2 regions of the Telluria sp. ZT3P39 genome follow, and region 1 is predicted to be linked to the other one. Evidence: riboswitches for the same ligand, from Rfam matches in the RefSeq annotation. Region 1 holds a riboswitch; the other holds the start of a gene.
The links. Region 1 has a riboswitch for thiamine pyrophosphate ahead of thiC (phosphomethylpyrimidine synthase ThiC). Riboswitches for the same ligand answer to the same signal wherever they lie in the genome.
Positions count from the first base shown of each region.

Region 1 (7,471 bases):
GGCGAAGACCACGGCGCCAAACTGCAGCCAGTTCACCAGCGGGATGTAGATCTGCCCTTTTTCCTGATGCGATGTGTGGACGATGCGCATCCGGGGCAGGAATCCCAGCGAAATCGCCTGCTGGGCGACCGAAAACGCGCCCGAGATGGTCGCCTGGGAGGCGACGACGGCGGCCACCGTCGACAGTGCCACCAGTGGATAGATGCTCCACGCGCCGAGCTGGTTGAAGAACGGGTTGGACGCTGCCGCAGGGTTGGCGATCAGCACCGCTCCTTGCCCGAGATAGTTCAGCGCGAGGGCGGGAAAGACCACCGAAAACCAGGCAAGGCGGACCGGCTTGCGGCCGAAGTGGCCCATATCGGCATACAGTGCCTCCGCCCCCGTCAGGGCCAGCACCACGGCGCCCAGCGCGACGAACGCGAACCATCCGTTATCGAGCAGGAAGCGCGCCGCGTGCAATGGATTGAGGGCGGCCAGGATCTGCGGGCCTTCGATGATATTCACGACTCCCATCGCCGCGAGCGTGGTGAACCAGACCAGGACGATCGGACCGAACCATTTGCCGATCCCGCCCGTTCCCCGATGCTGGGCCCAGTACAGGACCGCCAGCACGGTGAGGGTCAAGGGAATCACATACGGTTTGAAGGCCGGGGTCGCGACTTCGATGCCTTCGATCGATGAAAGAACGGTAATCGCCGGCGTGATGATGCCATCCCCGAAGAACAGGCCCGCCCCTATCATCCCGATCAGCATCACCGGATAGTAGAAGCGCGAATTTTGGGTCACGGATTTCAATGCCAACGCGGTCAGGGCCATGATGCCGCCCTCGCCATGGTTGTCCGCCTTTAATACCAGGGTCACGTATTTCAGCGAGATCACGATGATGAGGCACCAAAGGATCAGCGAGATGACCCCGATGACGTTTGCGGGCGTCACCGCGATGCCGTGGGCAGGCGCGAACACCTCCTTGAGGGTGTACAGCGGGCTGGTCCCGATATCGCCGTAAACAACGCCAATCGCCCCCAGGGTGAGGGCGGCCACCCCGTTCCGATTGCCCTGTGGTGTACTCATTTCATTGTCCTTAGATAAACGTTATTACATTGTAACGTTACCGATCCGAACACGACGCCGCGTAGGGGACGAAGGAACAACTTTCTTTCATGCAGAATCGAGCAGCGCGCGGAATGCGCGCACCGCCGCCGCCGGGTCGCTTGCCGCGTACACGCTGGTAATCGCAGCCACCATGGCTGCGCCGCGCCTGACCAACGGCGCGGCGTTGTCCGGCGTCATGCCGCCGATGACCGCCATCGGCAGGGCGACGCGGTCGCGCCAGACGTCGACCAGCTGCGGCGGCGTGACGAAGCTGTACTTCTTCACCGGCGACGGATGGAAGCCGCCGAAGGCCACATAGCTGGCGCCGGCCTGCTGGGCCGCCTCGGCCAGTTTCAGTTCGCCGTAGCAGGACGCGCCGATGATCGCGCCGGGGCCGAGCAGCGCGCGCGCCTCGGCGACCGGGACGTCCGTGCCGCCCAGGTGCACGCCGTCGGCGCCGAGGTCGAGGCACAGGTCGAGGTGGTCGTTGATGACGAGCGGCCGGCCATGGCGGCGGCACAGCGCCAGCAGGGCGGCGCCCTGCTCCGCCCGCAGCGCCGGGCTGGCGCGCTTGTTCCGGTATTGCAGCAGCGCGGCGCCGGCGGCCAGCGCGGTCTCGGTGACGGCCAGCAGGCGGTCGGTATCAAGCCAGTCGGGCGTGAGCAGGTAGAGTCCTTGCAGGGCGTGGGTGTTCAATGCGGTCTTTCAGTGGGTGTGGAGGATGCGGCGCGGGATGCGCTGGCCGGGGGCGATCCAGAAGGCATGGGCCAGGGTCTGGTGGCAGTAGTCCTGCGCGCGCTCGAGCGCCTGCCCGAGCGGGTCGCCCAGCGCCAGCCGGGCGGCGATGGCGGCGGCCAGGGTGCAGCCGCTGCCATGGTAGGTGTGCGGCAGGCGTGGCAGGCGCCAGATCCGCTCTTCGACGCCGCCGCGCAGCCAGCGGTTCAGGATGATGTCGCCGTCGCCATGGCCGCCGGTGACGAACACGTGCTCGCAGGGCATGGCGTCGAACGCCCCGAGGGCCAGCGCTTCCGGCAGGTTCGGCACCAGCACGGTCGCTAAGGGCAGCAGTTCGGCCAGGGCGGCCAGGGCATCGCCCCGGCCCAACAGGTCGCCGTGGCCGCTTGCCAACACCGGGTCGAGCACCACCGGCAGGCCGGGGTCGGCGAGGCGCAGCTGGCGCAGCAGCGCGGCGATCGCCGCCGCGTTCTCCCGGCTGCCCGGGATGCCGATCTTCACCGCGTCGATGCTGCAGGTGTCGATCAGCGCATCGGCCTGGCGCAGCATGAAGCCGGCATCGACCGGCTGCACCTCGTGCACGCGGTTGTTGTCCTGCACCGTGAGGGCCGTCGCCACCGGCAGCGCATGCGCCCCGAGCGCGCCGATGGCGGCGATGTCCGCCGCCAGGCCCGCCCCGCCGCCGGGATCGAGTCCGGCGAACACCAGTACGGTGGGCACCATCAGGCGACGACGCCTTCGACCGGGGAGGACGGCGCCGCGGCGAAACGCTTCGGCATGCGCCCCGCCAGGTGCGCTTCGCGGCCGGCCAGCACAGCATGGCGCATCGCGCGCGCCATCCGCACCGGGTCGCGCGCGCCGGCGATCGCGCTGTTCATCAACACGCCGTCGCAGCCCAGCTCCATCGCGATGGCCGCATCCGAGGCCGTGCCGACGCCGGCATCGACCAGCACCGGCACCCTGGCCTGCTCGATGATCAGCCCCAGGTTCCACGGGTTCAGGATGCCCATGCCCGAACCGATCAGCGATGCCAGCGGCATCACCGCGACGCAGCCGATCTCCTGCAGGATGCGGGCCTGCACCGGATCGTCGCTGCAATAGACCATCACGTCGAAGCCGTCGCGCACCAGGGTTTCGGCGGCTTTCAAGGTTTCGGGCATGTGCGGGAACAAGCTGGCCGGGTCGCCCAGCACTTCGAGCTTGACCAGCTTGCGCCCGTCCAGCAGCTCGCGCGCCATCTGCAGCGTGTAAACCGCGTCGTTCGCGTTGAAGCAGCCGGCCGTGTTGGGCAGGATGGTGAATTCATCGAGAGGCAGCACGTCGAGCAGGTTCGGCGTGTTGCGGTCCTGGCCGATGTTCACGCGGCGGATCGCCACCGTGACGATCTCGGCGCCGGCCGCCAGGGTGGCTTCGCGGGTCTGGGCGAGGTCGCGGTATTTGCCGCTGCCGACCAGGAGGCGCGAGGCGTAGCGGCGGCCGGCGATGGTGAGGAAGTCTTCGTTCATTGTTGTCCTTTATGTAGGGTGGGCGGCTTCGCCGCCCGCGCGTTCAAACCGTGCTCGCTCTGTGTTGCGCATGCTCGAATCACGCACTGGTTGAGCGCGCGGGCGGGAAACCCGCCCACCCTACGAAACCCGTTGATCAGCCGCCGCCGATGGCGCGGACGATGTCTACTTTGTCGCTGGCACGCAAGCGCCGGGCCGGCCACGCTTCGCGCGGCACCACTTCGCGGTTCACCGCCACCGCCACCGGCTGCCCCGCCAGCCCAAGCTCCCCGGCCAGCTCCTGCAGCGACTGCCCGGCCGGCACGTGGAAAGGCGCGCCGTTCAATTCGATCGCCGGCATCAGGCCTCCCGGTACAAACGGGCGCCGCCCTTGACGAATTCGATCGCCTTTTCCTGCAGGCCTTGGGCCAGGGCGGCCTGCTCATCCATGCCATTGGCGGCCGCATAGGCGCGTACTTCCTGGGTGATCTTCATCGAGCAGAAATGCGGCCCGCACATCGAGCAGAAATGGGCCGCCTTGCTCGACTCCTTGGGCAGGGTCGCGTCGTGGAAGGCGCGCGCCTTGTCCGGATCGAGCCCCAGGTTGAACTGGTCGTCCCAGCGGAATTCGAAGCGGGCTTTCGACAGTGCGTTGTCGCGCATCTGTGCGCCAGGGTGGCCCTTGGCCAGGTCGGCGGCATGGGCAGCGATCTTGTAGGTGATGATGCCGTCCTTGACGTCGGCCTTATCGGGCAGGCCGAGGTGTTCCTTGGGCGTGACGTAGCACAGCATGGCGGTGCCGTACCAGCCGATCGTGGCCGCGCCGATGCCGGAGGTGATGTGGTCATAGCCGGGTGCGATGTCGGTGGTGAGCGGTCCGAGCGTGTAGAACGGCGCCTCGCTGCACTGCTCCAGTTGCAGGTCCATGTTCTCCTTGATCAGGTGCAGCGGCACGTGGCCGGGGCCTTCGATCATGGTCTGGACGTCGTGGCGCCAGGCGACCTGCGTGAGTTCGCCGAGGGTCTTGAGTTCGGCCAGCTGGGCCTCGTCGTTGGCGTCGAAGATCGAGCCGGGGCGCAGGCCGTCGCCCAGGCTGAACGACACGTCATAGGCCTTCATGATGGCGCAGATGTCCTCGAAATGCGTGTAGAGGAAGGATTCGCGGTGGTGGGCCAGGCACCACTTGGCCATGATCGAGCCGCCGCGCGAGACGATGCCGGTCAGGCGCTTCGCCGTCATCGGCACATAGGCCAGGCGCACGCCGGCGTGGATGGTGAAATAGTCGACGCCCTGCTCCGCCTGTTCGATCAGGGTGTCGCGGTAGATCTCCCAGGTGAGGTCTTCGGCCTTGCCGTTCACCTTTTACAGCGCCTGGTAGAGTGGCACCGTGCCGATCGGCACCGGGGAATTCCGGATGATCCATTCGCGCGTCTCGTGGATATGCTTGCCGGTCGACAGGTCCATCACGTTGTCGGCGCCCCAGCGGATCGCCCAGGTCATCTTCTCGACTTCCTCGCCGATCGAGGACGTGACCGCCGAGTTGCCGATGTTGGCGTTGATCTTGACCAGGAAGTTACGGCCGATGATCATCGGCTCGACTTCCGGATGGTTGATGTTGGCCGGGATGATGGCGCGGCCGCGCGCCAGTTCGCTGCGCACGAATTCGGGCGTGATCTCCGGCGGGATGCTGGCGCCGAAAGACTGGCCCGGATGCTGGCGGCCCAGCAGGCCGGCCATGCGCGCGCCGATCGGGCCCGACCCGCCGAGGGACGCGAGGTATTCGCGGCGCCGCAGGTTCTCGCGCAGGGCCACGAATTCCATCTCGGGCGTGATGATGCCTTGCCGCGCGTAGTGCATTTGCGTGACGTTGCGGCCGGGCAGCGCGCGGCGCGGCTTGCGCTGCAGCTTGAAGCGCAGCGCGCTGAGCGCCGGATCGGTAAGGCGCGCCTGGCCGTAGACGGAGCTCGGCCCCGCCAGTTCCTCGGTATCGGCGCGTTCGCGGATCCAGGGCAGGCGCGGCGACTTCAATCCACAGCGCAGGTCGATGGCGGCGGCCGGGTCGGTGTAGGGACCGGAAGTGTCATAGACGAACAGCGGCGGGTTCGGCTCGCCGCCAAAGCTGCCGGGCGTGGGCGCTTGGGCGATCTCGCGCATCGGCACCCGGATGTCGGGGCGGCTGCCTTCGATATAGACCTTGCGCGAGTTCGGGAAGGGCGCGATGGCCGCGCTGTCGACCGTGGCGGTCGCGGCATCGAAACTGTTCGAGTGGGGAAGCGCTGCCGTCAGGGCGGCGGCGAGTGGTGCATTCATGTGGCTCCTTTGCGAGGAGCCAGCAAAGGATTCATCGGGTGTGGCGAGACCTGTGCGCATGCGCACGGCCGCCGTACCGACTGCTTCCCTTCGCTGGCATTATCCAGATCAGGTTCGGAGGGTATTTCTCACCCGCGCATGCTTCGATATGCATGCGCAGGACCCCTAGCGTGTGCTGCCGTTTCGGCAACGGCCGGATTATAGCCCAGGCAAACTTGTACTTACAAGCCGCAAGCTCCGGCCCGGAATGGTCCGGGTTCTACAGCATCGGCGTCTCGCTCGGCAGCGCCTGCAGTTCGAGCCTGCCGTCGACCACATTGGCATCGACAAAAGGCGTCAGGGCCGGCGTGATCTCCTTGACCGCGCTCGGGCCCCCGTCCACCGATACCTCCAGCCGCATGATTGAGGTGCCGACCGGCAGGTCGACGCTGTCGGCGCGCGAGATCCGCAGGTCGGTGGTGACCCCGGACTTGTGGAACACCTGCTCGCCATTCACGCGCAGGCTGACGGTATTGTTCTGAAATCCGTCGCCCAGCCTTACCCGTAATGTCATGACCGCCCTCGCTTCCTGGTTGACTGCAATGATAGATGCGGACAGGCCCGGCGCACGGGGCGCACACGCCTGTCCCGACAACACGGCGCACAATACCGGCACCGCGATCCAGCAACGGGGCGACATGCCGTCCCCGTTCACGACTTCCTGATCGACATCGCCGAAAACGTCTGCAGGGTCATCCTGGCGCTCTCGTCGTCGCCCATCCGCGCCTGGGACGCGGCCAGGCAATTGAGCGCCGTGCCGGTGGACACGGGGTCGAGCACGTGCGATCCGGCCGCGGCGGACAGCAAGGCGACGCTTTCGTCCGGCTTGGCGCTGCGCACATCGATACGGGTCGGGTTTTCGGCCCTGATCGTCTTGAAGGTGCGCGCGGCGTTGACGCCCTTGACCAGCCGCGCGTAGGTGGCCAACGGGTCATCGGCATACCGGTCGAGCACTTCGTCGAAGGCCGCGTTGCCCGCGCGCAGGGTCGGGTTGTCCGAGCCCAGCAGGTAGAGCAGCGAACCCTGGTCTTCGCCCATGAACAGTTCGGCCAGGTGCTCGCCCGCCTCGGTCACCGGATAGCGCACGCGCACCGTCAGAATATCCGATAGCACCTGGGATCCATCGAGCGCCGAATAGGCGGCGCGCACCCGGTATTGTCCAGGCTGCTCGAAATAGAAGCCGCCCTTGCCGTAGCCGATATAGGCGCTCTCCCGGATTTCGTCGTTCGCGCCGAGAACGGTCTGGCGGTCGCCGACCAGGTGGTCGATCAGCGGTTCGTAGGCAACCACCTCCCCGCCCGGCTTGCTGATGACGACATGCACCAGGCCGTGGTTGGGATGCAGCCAGGTGTGGGCGCGCCGTCCGCGCGTGTCGGTTGTCCGCAGTTTCAGTTCGAGCACGACCGGTTCGCCCAGCGCGAAGCTTTTCTGGTGCGTCGAGATGCTCAGCGCCAGGCCCGAGCCGTCCTCGATCGGGTCGGCCATGATCTCGCGGCCCAGCGCGGCCCCGGCCCCGAAACCGCTGCCGCCCATGATGATGTCGTTGCGGAAGCCGTGGCGCAGGTGGATCAGTTCTTCGTCGTCGAAGCGGAAATCGAAATTGCTCCAGTAAGCAGCCGCGCTACCTTTTGGATATTTCCAGGGGTAATTCATCCAGGACAGCGACTCCGGCCGGCTTGCCGCCGGTGGCGAGGCCAGGTGTTTTTGCCACGAGTGCAGCAGGTTGAAGCAGTGGCCGAGCTCGTGCACATAGGTGTAGAGCTGGTCGCGCTGCTTTTCGGCACTGGTGCCGCCGATGCCGGCATGGAACA
Region 1 covers NZ_JCASIH010000008.1:42,053-49,523, forward strand. The annotation lists gene AC56LR_RS10335 (potassium transporter Kup) at 1-1,071, opposite strand, end outside; gene thiE (thiamine phosphate synthase) at 1,159-1,773, opposite strand; gene AC56LR_RS10345 (hydroxymethylpyrimidine/phosphomethylpyrimidine kinase) at 1,798-2,550, opposite strand; gene AC56LR_RS10350 (thiazole synthase) at 2,550-3,332, opposite strand; gene thiS (sulfur carrier protein ThiS) at 3,469-3,672, opposite strand; partial or broken gene thiC (phosphomethylpyrimidine synthase ThiC) at 3,672-5,621, opposite strand; TPP riboswitch at 5,690-5,798, opposite strand; gene AC56LR_RS10365 (hypothetical protein) at 5,881-6,174, opposite strand; gene AC56LR_RS10370 (hypothetical protein) at 6,312-7,471, opposite strand, start outside.

Region 2 (7,471 bases), on a different contig from region 1:
TCGACCTGCACGCTAGAGTGCCGTTCGAGAGCGACCAGTATCCGATCGCCTGCACGCAGCGCGCGCGCGAAGACGCCGCCGCCGCGCGTGCGGCGCGCTTCCTGTTCTGCGACACCACGCCCCTGATGACGGCACTGTACAGCCGCCAGTACTGGGGCAGGGTGGATCCGCAACTGGCACGCCTGGACAGCCGCCACGACTATGCCTGGACCCTGGTGACGGCGCCCGACAGCCCCTGGGAACCGGACGGCCTGCAGCGTGAATCGGAAGAAGTGCGCCAGAACGTGCACCGGATGCTGGTGCAGACCCTGGCGTCGCGTGGGATCCCCTACCTGCTGCTGGAGGGGGAACTGGACCGCCGGCTGCGGCAGGTAGAAGCATTGCTGGGGCTTCCTGGCAACGCCGCAGGTCAAGGAAACGCTTCTTAGTGCTAGGATTTGTTGCTGTATGGTATTAGAATAATTTTTTTCTTCTACCGATGGCGGTGTACCGTGAAAAAATGGATAGACCGCTTGTTAGGCGGCACCAGCAAGGAGACCGGCACGTCCGCCGGCCCCGGCCCGGCGGCGGTCGTGGACGGCGATGACGCGGTCTCCGATATCGACGCCGCCTTCTACCGCTGGCTGACTGCCTCGAGCCGCGGCAACTCCACCCCCGAAACGGAAGCGGCGATCCTGGCGGAAGTGCGCGCGCTGGCGGACGATCCCGAAAATGCGTCCGGCCTGGTGCCGCGCATTCCGGATTTGATCACGCAACTGCTCAACGCGCTGTCGAACGAGAACATCTCGAGCGCCGCGGTCGCGGCCGAAGTCGGGCGCGACCTGGTGCTGGTCGCCGAAGTGATCCGCGAAGCCAACAGCGCATATTACCGGCCGGTCAAGCCGATCGAGACCCTCGACGGCGCAGTCGCGATGCTGGGCCTGAACGGCCTGCGCATGCTGCTGGCGCGGATCGCCTTCCGGCCGCTGGTGCGGGTCAAGACGCAAGGGGTCGCGCGCGCGGTGGCGCCGAACCTCTGGCGCCATTCCGAACGCTGCGCCTTTGCCGCCAGCGTGATGGCGCCCGGCTTGTCGGCCAGCGTGTTCGAAGCCTACCTGGCCGGCCTGATGCAGAACGTGGGCCTGCAGGTGGCCTTCCAGGTCGCCGACCGCCATGGCGAAGGCAGGGTGCCGGCCTCCGGGGCCTTCGGGATCGAACTGTTTGCCGCCAGCCGCCAGCTGTCGTCGGTGATTGCCCGGCACTGGGACTTCCCGGCCGACGTGGTCGAGGCGATCGCATGCTCGAACGAGCCGGATGCGGCGGCGACGCCGCACCTGGCGCAGGCCCTGGCCCAGGGCGACCGCATCGCCAAGCTGCGCCTGCTGCTCGACGCCGGCGTGATCGAGCCGGAAAGCGCTTTCGTGGCCACCGGTTTGAACGGCTTCCAGCGCCGCTGCCTCGGCAAGCTGGAGGATCTCGGCGATTGAGCGCTGCTAGAAGTCGAACTGGGCCGACAGGCGGAAGGTGCGCGGCACGCCCGGCAGCAGGTAGCCGCCCAGCGACTGCGTCACGTCGCGCCAGTAAAACGTGTCGAACACATTGTCCACGCGGGCGCGCAGGACGGTAGTCATCCTCCCGAACTTCAAGGCGTACGAGCCGCCCAGGCCCGCCACGTGGTAGCCCGGCACCACCGCGCGGTTGGCCGGATCGAAGGCCTTGCTGCCTGAATACTGCCACAGCGCGTCGAGCTTCAGGCCGGCCACCGCCGGCACCGCGTATTCCATCCACGCAGTCGAACGGTACTCCGGCACGTTGGTGACGCGCTTGCCTTCGACATCGGCGTCGCCGGTGCCGGTCTGCTTCGCGTCCAGCGCCATCATCGACAGGCTGTAGTTCAGGTCCGCACCCAGCTTGCCCTGCGCCGCCAGTTCGAGCCCGCGATGCCGTTGCGCGCCGGCGCGGACAAAAGTGCCGGCGGCGTTTACGTATTCCAGGCCCTGCCTGATGTCGAACAGCGCGGCCGAGACCATGACTGCATTGCCCACGACGCCCTTCACGCCCAGCTCCAACTGCTTCGAGCGGCTCGGAGGCAGGGCGGTGTTCTCGTTGGTGGCGCCCATCCCGGCGATGCCGCCGTGCTGCAGGCCGTGGCTGAGCGAACCGTAGACGCTCCAGTCGCGCGCCGGCTTGTAGACCAGCGCCACGCTCGGCAGCACGAAGGCGTCATTGGCCTGGACGCGCGCCTGGCCGATCTCGGCCAGTTCGTCGCGCTCGAGCTTCACGTAACGCAGGCCGGCGTGCAGCGTGAACTGTTCCGACAGCGTGGCGACATCCTGCACGAACAGCGAGGTCTCGCGGTCGGTACGGCGTTCCATCACCGGGCCGGTGGCGGGATTGCCGGGCGCCGGATCGACCTGCAGGTTGTCGTAGATATTGCTGTAGCCGGCGTAGTCGTAGACGTATTCACCGAAGCTGTCGTGGCGTTCGGACATCGCCGCGCCCACCGTCAATGCGTGACGCACCGCGCCAGTGGCCAGGCGGCCCTGCAGCATGGCTTGCGCGCCCCACGGAGTCTTGCGCTCGCCGACGCTCTGGTAGTCGTAGACGTCGTAGTCGCCGTTGGAGCAGTAGCCCGGATAGTAGCCGTCGCCCTCGTTGCTGCAGCCGTAAGGGAAGGCGGTGTAGTCGTCGCGCTCGAACCAGTGCTTGTTGGCGTTGACGGTGGCCGTCCAGTCGGGATTGAGCCGGTATTCGAAGCGCAGGCCGAGATTGCGGCTGGTGGTTTCCACAGGCCGGGTCCAGGCCTGGGCGTTGAGCAGCGTCTTGGGCGACACGCCGGCCGGCAGGGTCTCGTTGCGAATCAACTGGTAGCCCGGTGCGGTGATCTGCGAGCGGTGCTGGTGGTCGAGGTCGAGCGCCAGCAGGACGTCCGGTGCGATTTGCCAGTCGAAGGCGAGGGAGGCGAACTGGCGCTCGCCGTCGGCGCCGCGCACATAGGATTTCAGGCTTTCCGCCGCGGCGTTGAGCCGATAGCCGAAGCGGCGGTCCTCGAAGCGGCCGCCCAGGTCGACCGAGCCGTGCAGGGTGCCGCGTTCGCTCACTTCCACCAGCGCCGAGCGCAGGGGCGAATTGGTCGGGCGCTTGGTCACGAAATTGACCATGCCGCCGGGCGCGGCGACGCCCGCCTGCAGGCCGGCCAGGCCGCGCAGGGTCTCGATGCGTTCCTTGTTTTCGAGCGGGATCTGGGTATCGGCCGGAATCGCGATGCCGTCCTTGCGGTAGCTGGTCGCGTTGTCGAGCGCGAAGCCGCGGATCGAGAACTGTTCGGCATAGCCGACCGCGTTATAGGCGTCGCCCACCGAGGCGTCGAAGCGGGCCGCATCGGTGACGTTGCGGATCGACAGGTCCTGCATCTGGGTGCGGGTCAGGGCGCTGATCGCGGCCGGGGTGTCGAGCAGCGGCGCATCTGAAAAGCCGCCGATGCCGGCGCGGTCGCCGGCGACCCAGCGGCTGCCGGTGACGACCACCGAGGCGACGTTTTCGGTTTGCTGCGCCGACGCGGTTGCGGAGAATGCCTGCAGGACGGCGCAGGCGAGAACGGATTGCTTCAGGTTGAATGTCATGTGTTTGCTCGTCTTCGCGCGCCACGAGAACGATGCGGCGCGCTGCTTTTATGAAAAGCCGGAGCCAACGTGGGGGAAGGGCAAACAAGGTGGGGAACTGCGTTGCGCTTTCCTTCGCTGGCATTATCCAGATCAGGTACGAAGGGTATCTCTCACCCGAATCGTGCAATTGCACGTCCAGGACCCCTAGCGAGGCGGCAGTGTACCACGGTCCCGGGCGGGCGTGGCGAATCTGGCAAGCACCTAGCCTGCAGCGAAGGCTCAGGCTTCCGCAGTCGCGGGCGCCGCCACCGCGCGCGCCGGGGCGCTCACCGCCGGCGCCATGTGGCGCAGCATGGTGGAACGGGTGGAGTCGCCGATAGCGCGCCAGTATTCGCGCCGCTGCGCCGCGCGCTTGCGGTGCTTGGACGGCATCTCGGACAGCGGCTTGAGGTAGAAGGGCAGCGGCACCAGGTAGCTGCGGCCCGGCATCTCGACGCCGCCCAGCACCTTCCAGAAGCCGTCGTAGGCGTTCTCGAAATGCTTGGTGTCGAGCGGATTGTAGGCGATGTGCGAGGTGCACTTGATGGCCACCACGCGGTCGATGCCCACCGCCTGCGCCACGCCCTGCATGGCGGCGAAGCAGAAGAAGCTCGGCGAATTGTTCGGGAAGGTTTCTTCGAAGGCGGCGAAGGCGGCGCCGGAATCAAGCCAGCGGCCCTGGTTGCGCGTGACGAAAGGCACCGTGGGCAGTTCAACGCCGGCCAGCTGACCATCGACCCAGCTATACGACAGGCGGTGCAGGTACTTGCCGTCGGCAACCAGCGAGATGGTGAGGTCGCCTTCGGCATCGCTGCGCGGCGCCATTTCCAGGCGCAGCAGGAACTCGTGCTCGCCGCTTTCCAGCTGCGCCTGGTGCTGCCACAGCGTGAGGCCGCCGCTGCCGTACACCAGCTGGTGATAGGCGTTGCTGAAGGTCGTGTCTTCGAAGCGGTAATGCGACAGCGCACACTGCACGCGCTGGCGCGCGCTCAGGTCTTTGGCCAGGTAGCTGCGATGGCTCAGGTGGTGGAACAGGTCGTCGTTGGGCGCGGCCGCGACGAAGCGGCGCACCAGGTCGAGACGGCACAGGGCCTGGTGCTCGCGCCAGTAGCGCAGCACGCGCAGGCTGCGCGCGATGCTGAGCATCCAGGAAGCGGGCGTGTACTGGCTGCGGCGGGCAAGCCAATGCTTGGTCAGGTGAGCGAAGATCATGCGGGGCGCTCCATTCGGCGTAAAGTTGCGGGCGCGGAAAGCGCGCCCCTGTCTTTAACTCGATGCCCGTCACGGATGACGGGCTGCCTTTGCGGAAAGTTAATTCCGCAAAGCATTATCTGCCGAAACGCTAGCTTGTGCCCGGATAGTGCAAAAGGAAGGAGGAGCTGAAACCTGGGTCAGAAGAGGCGGTCATGTGGTCTCTCTCGATTGTTTGACTTTTTATTTTCGCCTGACAGGCAGTACAAGACTACCATGTTTGTGCGGCGCCACGCTGCCAATTCATCACCGCTCATTGCGCCAGGCCGAAACACCCCGGAGGAGCGCGATGGTGGAAGAACTTTTTTGCTGGCCTTCGCCTCCGGCGCGCTGATCAATGGCTGGCGACGGCGGCGCTGCGCGGTGGTTTGCCTGGTGCGCCGTCGCGGTGGTCGAGCCAGCTGGCCAGGGTGGTGAGGGCAAAGGCGCCGGTCACGATCAGGGAGCCGATCCAGGGCGTGGCCATCAGTCCCAAGCGCTCGACGACCAGGCCGCCGCCCCAGGCGCCCAGCGCGATGCCGACATTGAAGGCGGCGATGTTCAGGCCGGATGCCACGTCCACCGCGTCCGGCGCATCGCGTTCGGCGCGCTGCACCACATACACCTGCAGGCCCGGCACGTTGCCGAAGGCGACCGCGCCCCAGGCCAGCACCGTGAGCAGCACCAGCGGTTTGCTCGGCGCGGTGAAGGCCAGCGCCAGCAGCACGAGGGCCAGCAGCGCGAACACGATCTGCAGCGCGGCCAATGGACCCTTGCGGTCGGCCAGCTTGCCGCCCCAGATATTCCCGGCCGCGACCGAGACGCCATACACCAGCATCACCAGCCCCACGCTGGACGCCGCGAAGCCAGAAACCTCCTGCAGGATCGGTGCGAGATAAGTGAAGGCGATGAAGGAGCCGCCGTAGCCGAGGGTGGTGATGGCATACACCAGCAGCAGGCGCGGCTTGCGCAGCACGGCCAGCTGGGTCAACAGGCTGGACGGCTTGCTGCCGGCGATGTTCGAGGGCACCAGGATCCAGCTGCCGATCATGGCGACCACGCCCAGCAGCGACACGGCGAGGAAAGTCGCCTGCCAGCCGAAATGCTGGCCGATGAAGGTCCCGAGCGGCACGCCGGTAACAAGGGCCACGGTCAGGCCGGTGAACATCAGGGCGATCGCGCTGGCCGCTTTTTCCTTCGGCACCAGGCTGGTGGCGATGGTCGAACCGATCGAGAAGAACACGCCGTGCGCCAGCCCGGTGAGCACGCGCGCCGCCATCAGGGCCGCATAGCCGGGCGCCATCCAGGCCACCAGGTTCCCGACGGTGAACAGCATCATCAGGCCGATCAGGAGCTGCTTGCGCGGGATACGGCCGGTGAGCGCGGTGAGCACCGGCGCGCCGATGGCCACGCCCAGCGCGTACAGGCTCACCAGGAGGCCGGCGGAAGGCACCGACACGCCGAGGCTGGCGGCGATGGTGGGAATCAGGCCGACGATGACGAATTCGGTGGTCCCGATGGCGAAAGCGCTGAGTGTCAGCGCCCAGAGTGCAAGTGGCATGGAGTGCTCCTGGTGCGGTTGTAGTGAGGGGTGCAGTGTGCTGCGCCGCAAGCAGAAGAAAAATGCCCTGGCGTACAATTGACTTTTGACCCGGAGTCACAAATGATCGATGTAGAGGCCTTGATTGCATTTTCCGCAGTCATAGATGCCGGTTCGTTCTCGGCCGCTGCCGAGCGCCTCGGGCAGACGCCCTCGGGCGTCTCGCGCACGATCTCGCGCCTCGAGGACCACCTGGGCATGACCCTGATGCACCGCACGACGCGGCGCCTGCAACTGACGGAAGAGGGAAGCTGGCTGCTGGGGCGGGCGCGCAGCCTGCTGGCCGATCTCGCCAACACCGAGCTGGAAGCGGCCGCGCGCCGGTCGCAGCCGGCGGGACTGGTGCGGGTGAATGCGGCGACCCCGGCGCTCGACCACCTGCTCGCGCCGCTGGTGGCCGAGTTCATGGACGCTTACCCACTGGTGCAGCTCGAACTGGTCAGCGGCGAGACCTATGTGGACCTGATCGAAGAGCGCGCCGACCTGGCGATCCGCATCGGCGCGCTGCCCGATTCCACGCTCAACGCGCGCCGCCTCGGCACGACGCGCTTGCGCGTGCTGGCCGCGCCGGCGTATCTCGAGAAGCATGGGACGCCGCCGGATGCCGCATCGTTGAAAGCGCATCGGACCCTGGGATTCACGGCGCCGGCGTCGCTCAATACCTGGCCGCTGCAGCACGCCGGCGGGGAAGGGTGGACGGTGACGCCGGCGGTGACGGCATCGAGCGGCGAGACGGTGCGCCACCTGGCGCTGGGCGCGGCGGGGATTGCGTCGCTGTCGGATTTCCTGACGCGGGCCGATGTGGCGCAGGGGCGGCTGGTGCCGGTACTGGAGGGGGCGACCCTGGGGTGGACGCAGCCGGTGTGGGCGGTGTTCTACAGGCAGGGAGCCCTGGCGCCGCGGGTGGCGGCGCTGGTGGATTTCCTGGTGCGGCGCTTGCAGGGCGTGCTGGATCGGTGAACAAAGCAGGCACTGCCGAAAACGCGGCTTACGCCTCCAGCGTCCCGGCCCGTTCCAG
Region 2 covers NZ_JCASIH010000024.1:48,074-55,544, forward strand. The annotation lists gene AC56LR_RS18185 (AAA family ATPase) at 1-428, shown strand, start outside; gene AC56LR_RS18190 (HDOD domain-containing protein) at 492-1,466, shown strand; gene AC56LR_RS18195 (TonB-dependent siderophore receptor) at 1,473-3,602, opposite strand; TPP riboswitch at 3,695-3,800, opposite strand; gene AC56LR_RS18200 (DUF535 family protein) at 3,864-4,835, opposite strand; gene AC56LR_RS18205 (MFS transporter) at 5,209-6,414, opposite strand; gene AC56LR_RS18210 (LysR family transcriptional regulator) at 6,517-7,413, shown strand; gene AC56LR_RS18215 (SdpI family protein) at 7,442-7,471, opposite strand, start outside.
Region 2: another riboswitch for thiamine pyrophosphate. It lies ahead of AC56LR_RS18195 (TonB-dependent siderophore receptor); the one in region 1 lies ahead of thiC (phosphomethylpyrimidine synthase ThiC).